DNA from 2 places in the Dermacoccus sp. PAMC28757 genome. Region 1 is predicted to be linked to the other one. Evidence: predicted binding sites of a transcription regulator. Region 1 holds the regulator's gene; the other holds the start of a gene.

The links. The regulator LexA, encoded in region 1, represses DNA repair genes until DNA is damaged. The targets are predictions, from matches to a motif close to TCGAACANNTGTTCGA.
Region 2: a site for LexA is predicted at 2,601-2,616, ahead of H7F30_RS07035 (HNH endonuclease signature motif containing protein). Genes of this name have one in related genera too.

Annotation. Positions count from the first base shown of each region.
Region 1 is NZ_CP060292.1:2,622,521-2,626,930, reverse strand. Features, by position in the region: gene H7F30_RS12490 (ComEC/Rec2 family competence protein) at 1-678, shown strand, start outside; gene H7F30_RS12485 (LysR family transcriptional regulator) at 728-1,645, opposite strand; gene H7F30_RS12480 (Sir2 family NAD-dependent protein deacetylase) at 1,713-2,552, shown strand; gene lexA (transcriptional repressor LexA) at 2,566-3,285, opposite strand; gene H7F30_RS12470 (LysM peptidoglycan-binding domain-containing protein) at 3,552-3,965, shown strand; gene nrdR (transcriptional regulator NrdR) at 4,213-4,410, shown strand, end outside.
Region 2 is NZ_CP060292.1:1,456,875-1,461,284, reverse strand. Features, by position in the region: gene H7F30_RS07045 (bifunctional ADP-dependent NAD(P)H-hydrate dehydratase/NAD(P)H-hydrate epimerase) at 1-603, opposite strand, end outside; gene H7F30_RS07040 (holo-ACP synthase) at 605-955, opposite strand; gene H7F30_RS07035 (HNH endonuclease signature motif containing protein) at 1,055-2,590, opposite strand; gene glmS (glutamine--fructose-6-phosphate transaminase (isomerizing)) at 3,426-4,410, opposite strand, start outside.

The DNA.
Region 1 (4,410 bases):
CTCGATCGTCACGGCGTGACGCGTGTGGACGCCGTCGTGCTCACGCACCTGCATGCCGACCACGTCGATGGTCTGGGGGCCGTACTCGAGCGGCAGCCGTCGGTCGAGGTCTTCGTGACGTGGCTGACGAGCCACAGCTCGAGCCCTCGTGGTGGCCGAGGGGAGAGGGATGCCGATGCCCAGACGAGGCAGGTGTTGCGCCGTTACGGGAAGGTTGCGCAACGCCTCGCACCGGGTCAGCAGGTCCGTGTCGGTGACGCCGTGCTCGACGTCCTCTGGCCGCGCCGAGCGTTGGCGGCGGGTTCGCCGGTCAACAATGCTTCCCTCGTGCTCGATGTGGCGACGCCGAGCGTGCATGCGCTCATGCTCGGCGACGTCGAACGGGAGGCGCAGGCCGCGTGCATCGGGGAGGTGACGCGCCGAGCAGCGTCGCGTCCCTACGACCTCGTCAAGGTCGCTCACCACGGCAGCGCGAACCAGAGTGCCGGGCTCTATCGGGCGGCTTCGGCGCGGGTCGGCCTCATCGGGGTGGGGGAGGGCAACGATTACGGACACCCGAAGGAATCGCTCCTGTCGTTACTCGCCCAGAGCGGAACAGCCGTCTACCGAACGGACCTTTCAGGAGACCTCGACGTCGTACCCGTCGGTAGATCGCTCACGGTCGAACCGCAGAGATGACACCGGTGAGAGTCGCAGGAGATTCCACTCGCGAGCCGGAGGGAACCGGCTACAGGTTCGGCAGAGCGTCGGTTGCTTCCCGCAGCGCGTCGAGGGTGGCCTTGACCGCCGGCACACGCTGGAGGTCGGGCGTGGTGACAGCCTGAACCGAACGACGGCTCGCCGGCTCGATGGCGATGGTGGCCACGCGGGGGTGCTGGGTCGAACGCAGGATGAGCTCCGGGATGAGGGCCACGCCCAACCCCTCGGCCACGAGTCCGAGCACGGTGACGTAGTCCTCGGTCTCGAACGCGACGTCAGGGGTGTAACCCGCCGAGGTGGCGAGCGAGAGCAGGTGGCCCCGGCAGCGCGGGCATCCGGCGATCCACGACGCGGACTCGAGCTCCTCCATCGACACGGAGCCCCTTCCGGCGAACGGGTGATCGGCCGGTACGGCGAGGCGCACCTCGTCCTCGAGCAGGTCGAGCGTGGTGAGCCCCTCGAGATCCTCCGCGTGTGCCGCGATCTCGTCGCCGTCGTAGGAGAACGCGACTGCAACATCGCAATCTCCCGCCCGAAGCGCCGCGAGTGACTCCGGCGGCTCCGCTTCCGCGAAGGTGACCTGAACGTCGGGGTAGCGCTGCTTGACGAGCGACAGCGCTCGTGGGACGACGGTCGACGAGGCCGAGGGGAAGGCCATGAGGCGCACTCGTCCCGCCCTCAGGCCGGCGATCGAGGCCACTTCGCCCTCCGCCGCCTCGAGAGCGGCGAGCACCGGAGTGGCTGTGCGGGCGAGCACGTGGCCCGCCTCGGTCAGACGCACCGAACGTCCGAGGCGCTCGACGAGAGCCGTGCCCGTCTTGTCCTCCAAGCGGCGCACCATCTGGGACACGGCAGGCTGGGAGTAGCCCAGGGAAGCAGCGGCAGCGGTGAAGCTACCCTCCTGGGCAATGGCTTTCATGACCCGAAGGCCGGCGGCGTCGATCATCCGTAGAGAATAACCCGGCGTTATCGGATGTTGTAGTTTCTATCGATTGTCGAATGAGGGGCCACCTGTGACTGCAGAGTTGGCGGAGTTCGTCGCGCAGGGCGACCTGTTCGTGCTCACCGGGGCGGGTCTCTCGACCGAGTCGGGCATTCCCGACTACCGCAAGCCTGACGGCACCCGCCGAACGGTTCCCATGACGTTCCAGCAGTTCCTCAGCGGGGACGACGCGCGCCGACGCTACTGGGTTCGCAGCGCCGTCGGGTGGGAACGTTTCGCCGCGGCTCGGCCCAACGGCGGCCACCACGCTGTTGCAGCCTTGCAGCGCGCAGGTCTCGTGCAACACCTCGTGACGCAGAACGTCGACGGTCTTCATGCGGCCTCCGGAGCGGACGCCCTCGAACTGCACGGTTCGCTCTCCTCGGTGCAGTGCGTCGAGTGCGGCAGCCGCTCGAATCGAGCCGAGTTCCAGGGGCGCATCCGCGACGCCAACCCGAACCTCCCGCGCGACGTGGCCCTGTTGGCCGACGGAGACGCCGAGGTTGCCCGGAGTGCAGAGGATGCGTTCGTCCTCGTGGCCTGTCCGCACTGTGGTTCGCTCGTCGTTAAGCCCGACGTCGTGATGTTCGGCGAGAGCGTGCCCACCGCGACGGTTGAGCACTGCTACGCGCAGCTCGAACTGTCACGGGCGGTTCTCGTTCTCGGAAGTTCGCTCAAGGTGATGTCGGGCTTCCGGTTCGTCTCGGCCGGGCTCAAGGCGGGCAAGCCCGTGGCCCTGGTCGGTCTGGGAAGCATGCGCGGTTCGGAGCGCGCCGATCTCGTGCTGCACGAACCGCTTGGTGCCACCCTCACCGCGACATGCGAACGCCTCGGCCTGCAGGTGCAGACCGAGGCGAACGCGACGACGTGAGGGTGGGCGAGAGTCAGACGCTGCGCAGCACCGCCGTGACCTTGCCCATGATGCTGGCTTCGTCGCCGTCGATCGGCTCGTAGTTCTCGTTCGCGGGCAGGAGCCACGTCTTGCCGTTCGTGCGCTTGAACGTCTTCACGGTGGCCTCGCCGTCGAGCAGCGCAGCCACGATCTCACCGTTGGACGCCTCCGGCTGCTGGCGCACGACGACCCAGTCGCCGTCGCAGATGGCGGCTTCGATCATCGAGTCGCCGACAACCTTGAGCAGGAACAGTTCGCCGTCACCGACGATCTGACGGGGGAGGGGGAACACGTCCTCGACGGCCTGCTCGGCCAGGATCGGCCCGCCGGCGGCGATGCGTCCGACGACGGGGACGAAGGAGGCCTGCGGACGCTCGTTGCCCGAGTCGGTCTCGTCGTACGTGCTCTCGGACGCTGCACGCACCGAGGTGCCTCCGCGGTAACCGCGGGTGTCGGCGCCGTCGTCGGGGGAGACGACCTCCATGGCGCGAGGGCGGTTGGGGTCGCGACGCAGGTAACCCTTGCGCTCGAGCGTGGCGAGCTGGTGTGCGACGGAGCTCGGGCTCGTCAGCCCGACGGCCTCACCGATCTCGCGCAGACTCGGCGGGTAACCGCGCTCGTCGACCGAGCGCCGGATGACGGTGAGCACTTTCTGCTGGCGCGGGGTCAGTTTGCCCTTCGCGCGGTTGTTCATGGAGTGGACCTCACCCATGGCGTCTCCTCACATCGACGAAAACAGTGATCTCGCGGACGCGGACCTCGGTGCGGAGCCCTGATTCTCCCCGGAATTCCGGGGTTGTCGGTGGCCGCTGATTCGGTGTGAGCGTTCGGGATCAACGTAGGCACCACCGTACACAGTTTTCGCAAACATGTACGAGAAACACGCCGCCGACGGCCTTGCTTTCGAACGTTTGTGTCGTACAGTTGTTCTATCGCACGGATGTTCGATGCATCCGCGCCGAGTCAGGAGGAATGAACATGAGTGCTGTGCCCAGTCTGGACGTCCCGGCGGTCGCGCCGAGCCCCCGTCGTCACCTGCACCTCGTTCCGTCGGGGCCTGCGGTCGTCGATTCCCTCGAGGGTGGTCGTAGCGCGCGGCGCGCCCCGTTGACGCGTCGTGCCGTTCTCGCTCGCCGTCGCTTCGCTGCCCTTCTGGCGCTTCTGATTCTCGTCGGCGGTGGCCTCCTTGCGGCCAAGGCCGTGGCCGAAGCTAACCCTGCCGGTGGCGCGACGTCGGTCACGGTGAAGGACGGGGAGACCCTTTCTCAGATCGCCGCTCGTGAGCTGCCGTCCTTGCGTAACGACCGTGGTGTGGTGGCCATCCAGGAGGCCAACAACATGAGCTCGATGCACGTTCAGGCCGGCCAGCGAATTCTCGTTCCGGCAGGCTGAGCGGCCCCCTCGGCGTGTCGCTGGGGCGAGCCGCACATCTTTTCCGCGTCATTGCTGGGGTTGGTGCGCCGGGTTTGCCGACACGGTTGCGAGCGGTCGCCAACGCAACCTAGGATTCCTAGATGTAGGGCACAGGCGCCCTAATGCCCCCAACATGTGGTTGTTTGCGGAAGAGTTCCCGCGATGCCGGTGTTGGGGTTCATACCGTCACGAGGCGGTGGAATCCTGCGATCGAGAGGCGTGGCACGTGCACTGTCCCTTCTGCCGCAACGCCGACTCCCGTGTGGTCGACTCCCGTTCGACCGAGGACGGCACCTGCATCAAGCGTCGCCGCCAGTGCCCCGACTGCGGCAAGCGTTTCTCCACCGTCGAGACCGCGAGCCTCACGGTCGTCAAGCGCTCCGGTGTGAGCGAACCCTTCTCTCGCGACAAGGTCATGTCGGGC
Region 2 (4,410 bases), 1.2 Mb from region 1:
GGGATCGGCGCCGATTCCGAGGATGCCGTCGACGACGAGGTCGGCGTGCGCGAGCGCATGGGCGTTCTCACGGCCGCCGCCCTCGGGCTCCGCGCCGCTATGGGAGGCGGACTCGTATCGGGCCACGTCGACGCCCGCTGCACGCGCTGCGGCGACGCCCTCGACGTGTGCTTTGTCGGCGACAAGGAGAGCCAGACACTCGATACCGTCAACTGCGAGATCGCGGGCGGCGTACAACGCGTCGCCACCGTTGTTTCCGGGGCCAACCAGGACCACGACCCGCGGCGACGTCACGCCCCGCCGCTCGAGTTCAGCGACCTCGCGTCTCACGATGTCGGCGAGTCCCCTTGCGGCGCGCTGCATCAGAGCACCGTCGGTGAAGTCGTCACCCGTGGCTTCTTCAGCAGCGCGTACGGCGTCAACCGACCATGCTGCTCGAATGCCGCCGTCGGAGTTGTCCCGCCAGGCAGCAGCACCACCATCCGCGTGCTGAACCTCCCCCGCGCTGGCGTCACGCCGACCGCCACCGTTCGGGCTCAGCCGTCCCGATCCGTCTGGCGTAGACGCGAGGGTGTTCTCGTGGCGAAGCTCGTCATCCGCCATGTCAGCCCTCCGCGATGCAGACGGCGGAGGCGATGCCACCGTCGTGGGTGAGCGAGAGGTGAAGCGCGTCGACGTCGAGCGCGCTCATGCGAGCTTGAACGGTGCCGCCGGTGCGGAAGTAGGGCTGACCGTCGCTGTTCTTGTCGACCTCGGCGTCCTGCCAGCTCATTCCGGGCGGCGCGCCGAGCGCCTTGCTGAGCGCTTCCTTCGCTGCGAAGCGGGCGGCCAATGAGCGGATCGGCAGGTCGCGCTCGCTCGGCGTGAACAGCCGGTCACGCATCTCCGGGGTGTCTGCGAGTTTCTGCGCGAACCGGTCAATTTCGACGACGTCGATTCCCACTCCAACGATCATGTGGCCAGTCAACCACGCGTCGTTTCTTCCCGGTTCAGCTGCGGGTCACCGGCCTGCGGCCAAGGAGCCGAATCCCAGCCACGGGCGCGCTTGTCTGAGTCAGGCGGCTGGAGCGGTGAAGACTGCCGGCTGCGGCAGCGTCGGGCCGCTGGGGAGAGTCAGCCAACGGTGGCCGGTGGGCGACTCCCACAGGCACTCGCCGTCCGCCTGCATGACGACCGCGAAGCCGCCGAACGTCTTGGCGCGGTGGTGGTGACGGCACAGGCACTGGAGGTTGGCCGGGCTCGTCGCGCCACCTTCGGCGAAGGGAATCACGTGGTCGACGTCCGTGACGTCGGCCGGGCGGGTGCAGTACGGGAAGCGGCAGTGCCCGTCACGCGTCTTCACCGTGCGCTCGACCAGCGTCGTCGGTCGGTACGAATCGGTCACCGTCGCCAGCGTTGTGACGCGCTCGCCGTCGACGGCCACGAATTCAGAGACGAACTTCGTGCCGACTGCCCCGGCCAGCGCACGAACCGTGGCCGCATCGACGATTCCGACTCCGGGCACCTCCACGTCGCCGAAGGGCATGCGAACGTCGTCGCCGAACCACGCTGCCGCGTTCTTGCGGGCAGAGTTCTCCCCGGAGCATCCGGTAGAGCCGTGCGCGCGAGCGAGAACAGACCGCGACGACAGAGGTTCAGCGGGCGATGACGTCGGTGGGCGCACGGGGACGCGCAGGTGCAATGTCGTGGTGACGGTGGCCTGACCGAGGAGGAGGTCGACGAGGGCATCGGCGCGGGATGGACCGGCGAAGAGCCCGTGGCCGGCTCCGTCACCACTTCTCGGCGCGTTGTCGCGCAGGAACTGCGCCCTCGCGTCGATGGCGGCTCGCACCGTTGCGGCATCGACCGAGTCGAGCACGACACGCATTTCGGTGAGTTGGTCGAACTCGAGGTGCGGGGAGAACCACACGCCCATCTCGCGGCGCTGTTCAACGGGATCAACGGGCCGCGCCAGACCGAGTGACCGCAGGAGGCGCTTCGTCTGCCGGCGGGCGCCTTCGACCGTCATCGTCGGGATACTGCCGGCCGCAAAAAGGCGGTTCACTTCGTCGAGATCGGGAGCCTCGACATGTTCGAGCTCGGACGCGATCGCGGCAACCGAGGCGAAGCGAACCTCACCGCGAAGGGCCGATCGAAGCAGTTCGGGGTGCCTGCAACGCAGCTGCGCGGCGTCATCGGCCATGGCGCCTGCTGCACCGGAACTCATGCCGAGGGCCGGTCCGAAGCTGTCGCCGGCGAATTCCCCCGGAGCGAGCGGGTACGACACGTCGCGCAGGTGCTCGAACTCCAGCGCCTCGACCTGCCGCACTGCTTCGGCGTGCTCGGCGGCCATGACGCGCACGAGTGCATCAGCGGAACGAGAGATCGTGAGGACCGCGGCGGCCGCACCTTCGAGCTGGCGAGCCGTCTCCACCGACTCGGTGATGCGCTCGTCCAGCGACGCGCCGATCTCGGGCAGATCGAGCAGCGGCGAAACGCTCACGAGGGCTTGCTCGACGACAGCTTCGGTGAGCACCGTCCATGCAGCGAGCAACTGCTCGCGAGGCATGCGAGACACCGCGTCGGCGGTTATCTCGAGGTGCTGTTCCATGAACTCATTTTAGTACACTTGTTCGAATAAATGTAGAGGCACTACGCTCGATTTCGCGGGTGCGACCCGACTTCCGCGACACGAATGGTCACCTTCGACGCGGTCGCCCTCCCCGCGCCACGCGGCGGCCTCGACACCCAGCCAGTTCGCCGAGTTGCCGTCAACCGCGGGGCGCGGACTCAGCGAGAGCAGCGGGGAGCAAATGACGTCCCCAAATGCGCGAAACATCGCGCGAGCGGGGACAGTTAAGCCAAAAGCCGCCCCACTTTCGCGACCAACCGCCCATGTCGGAAAAGCACGCCGCCGTCGCACCCCGCCCCCACAAAGACGCCCACGAACGGTAACCAAAAGACAGGCGACCCAAGCACCAGCGACGTGCCCCAAGAAGGCGAGCGGACACGTCTCCAGGCACCCCAGCCGACCACATCCACGCCCGAAGAAGTCCGCTGACGGTAGCCCGGCCGCGCCGCCCCCGACAGTAGCTGTTCCCCACAAGCGCGAAACGTCGCGCAAGTGGGTACCCCCGAGCCGAATACGTCCCCACTTGCGCGACCAATCGCCCGAGTAGGAACCAGGCCAACGAAGACGACGCGCGCACCAAGCACCCACGGCCGGCGACCAAAAGACAGGCAACCCAAGCACCAGCGACGTGCCCCAAGAAGGCGAGCGGACACGTCTCCAGGCACCCAAGCCAGCACCATCCATCTCGCCAACTTCGCCGCCCCGCCCATGGGCATCGCAGGCGATCACGCCGCCCATCCCCCACACCCAAACCCCACAAAACGAAAACCGCGCCGCCCCACAGGGACGACGCGGTTTCCAGCGAAACAGAGGGTCACTCCACGGTGACGGACTTCGCGAGGTTACGCGGCTGGTCGACATCGAGGCCCTTGGCCGTCGAGAGCTCCAGCGAGAACACCTGCAGCGGCACGATGGCGAGCAGCGGTGCGAGCAGCGGAGCCGACTTCGGGATGCGGATGACCTCGTCGGCGAACGGCACGACAGCCTCGTCGCCCTCTTCGGCGATGACGAGGGTGCGAGCGCCGCGAGCGCGGATCTCCTGGATGTTGGAGACAACCTTGCCGTGCAGACCGTGCGGGGTGTCAGGGCCGGGCACGACGATGAACACGGGCTGGCCGGCGTCGATCAGCGCGATCGGGCCGTGCTTGAGCTCACCGGCGGCGAAGCCTTCGGCGTGGATGTAGGCAAGCTCCTTGAGCTTGAGCGCGCCCTCCATGGCGATCGGGTAGCCGACGTTGCGGCCGAGGAAGAGCACCGAGCGGGTGTCGGCCATGAAGCGGGCGATCTCGCGCACGCGGTCGAGGTGGCCGAGAAGCTCGTCGATCTTGGCCGGCATCTCTTGCAGTTCGGCCATGACCTTCTTCGCGTCGTCGGCGTACGTGCCGCCGCGCAGCTGCGCGAGGTACAGGCCGAGCACGTAGCAGGCGGTGATCTGCGCGAGGAAGGCCTTCGTCGACGCGACGGCGATCTCCGGGCCGGCGTGCGTGTAGAGCACGGCGTCGGACTCACGCGGAATGGTCGCACCGTGCGTGTTGCAGATGCTCAGCGTGTTCGCGCCTAGGTCACGGGCGTGCTTGACGGCCATGAGCGTGTCCATCGTCTCGCCCGACTGCGAGATCGAGACGACGAGCGTGCGCTCGGAAACGATCGGGTCGCAGTAGCGGAACTCGTGCGCGAGCGCGACCTCGACGGGGATGCGCGTCCAGTGCTCGAGGGCGTACTTGGCGACCATGCCGGCGTACGCGGCGGTGCCGCAGGCGACGATGGTGATGCGGTCGATGTTCTTGAGCTCGTCCTCG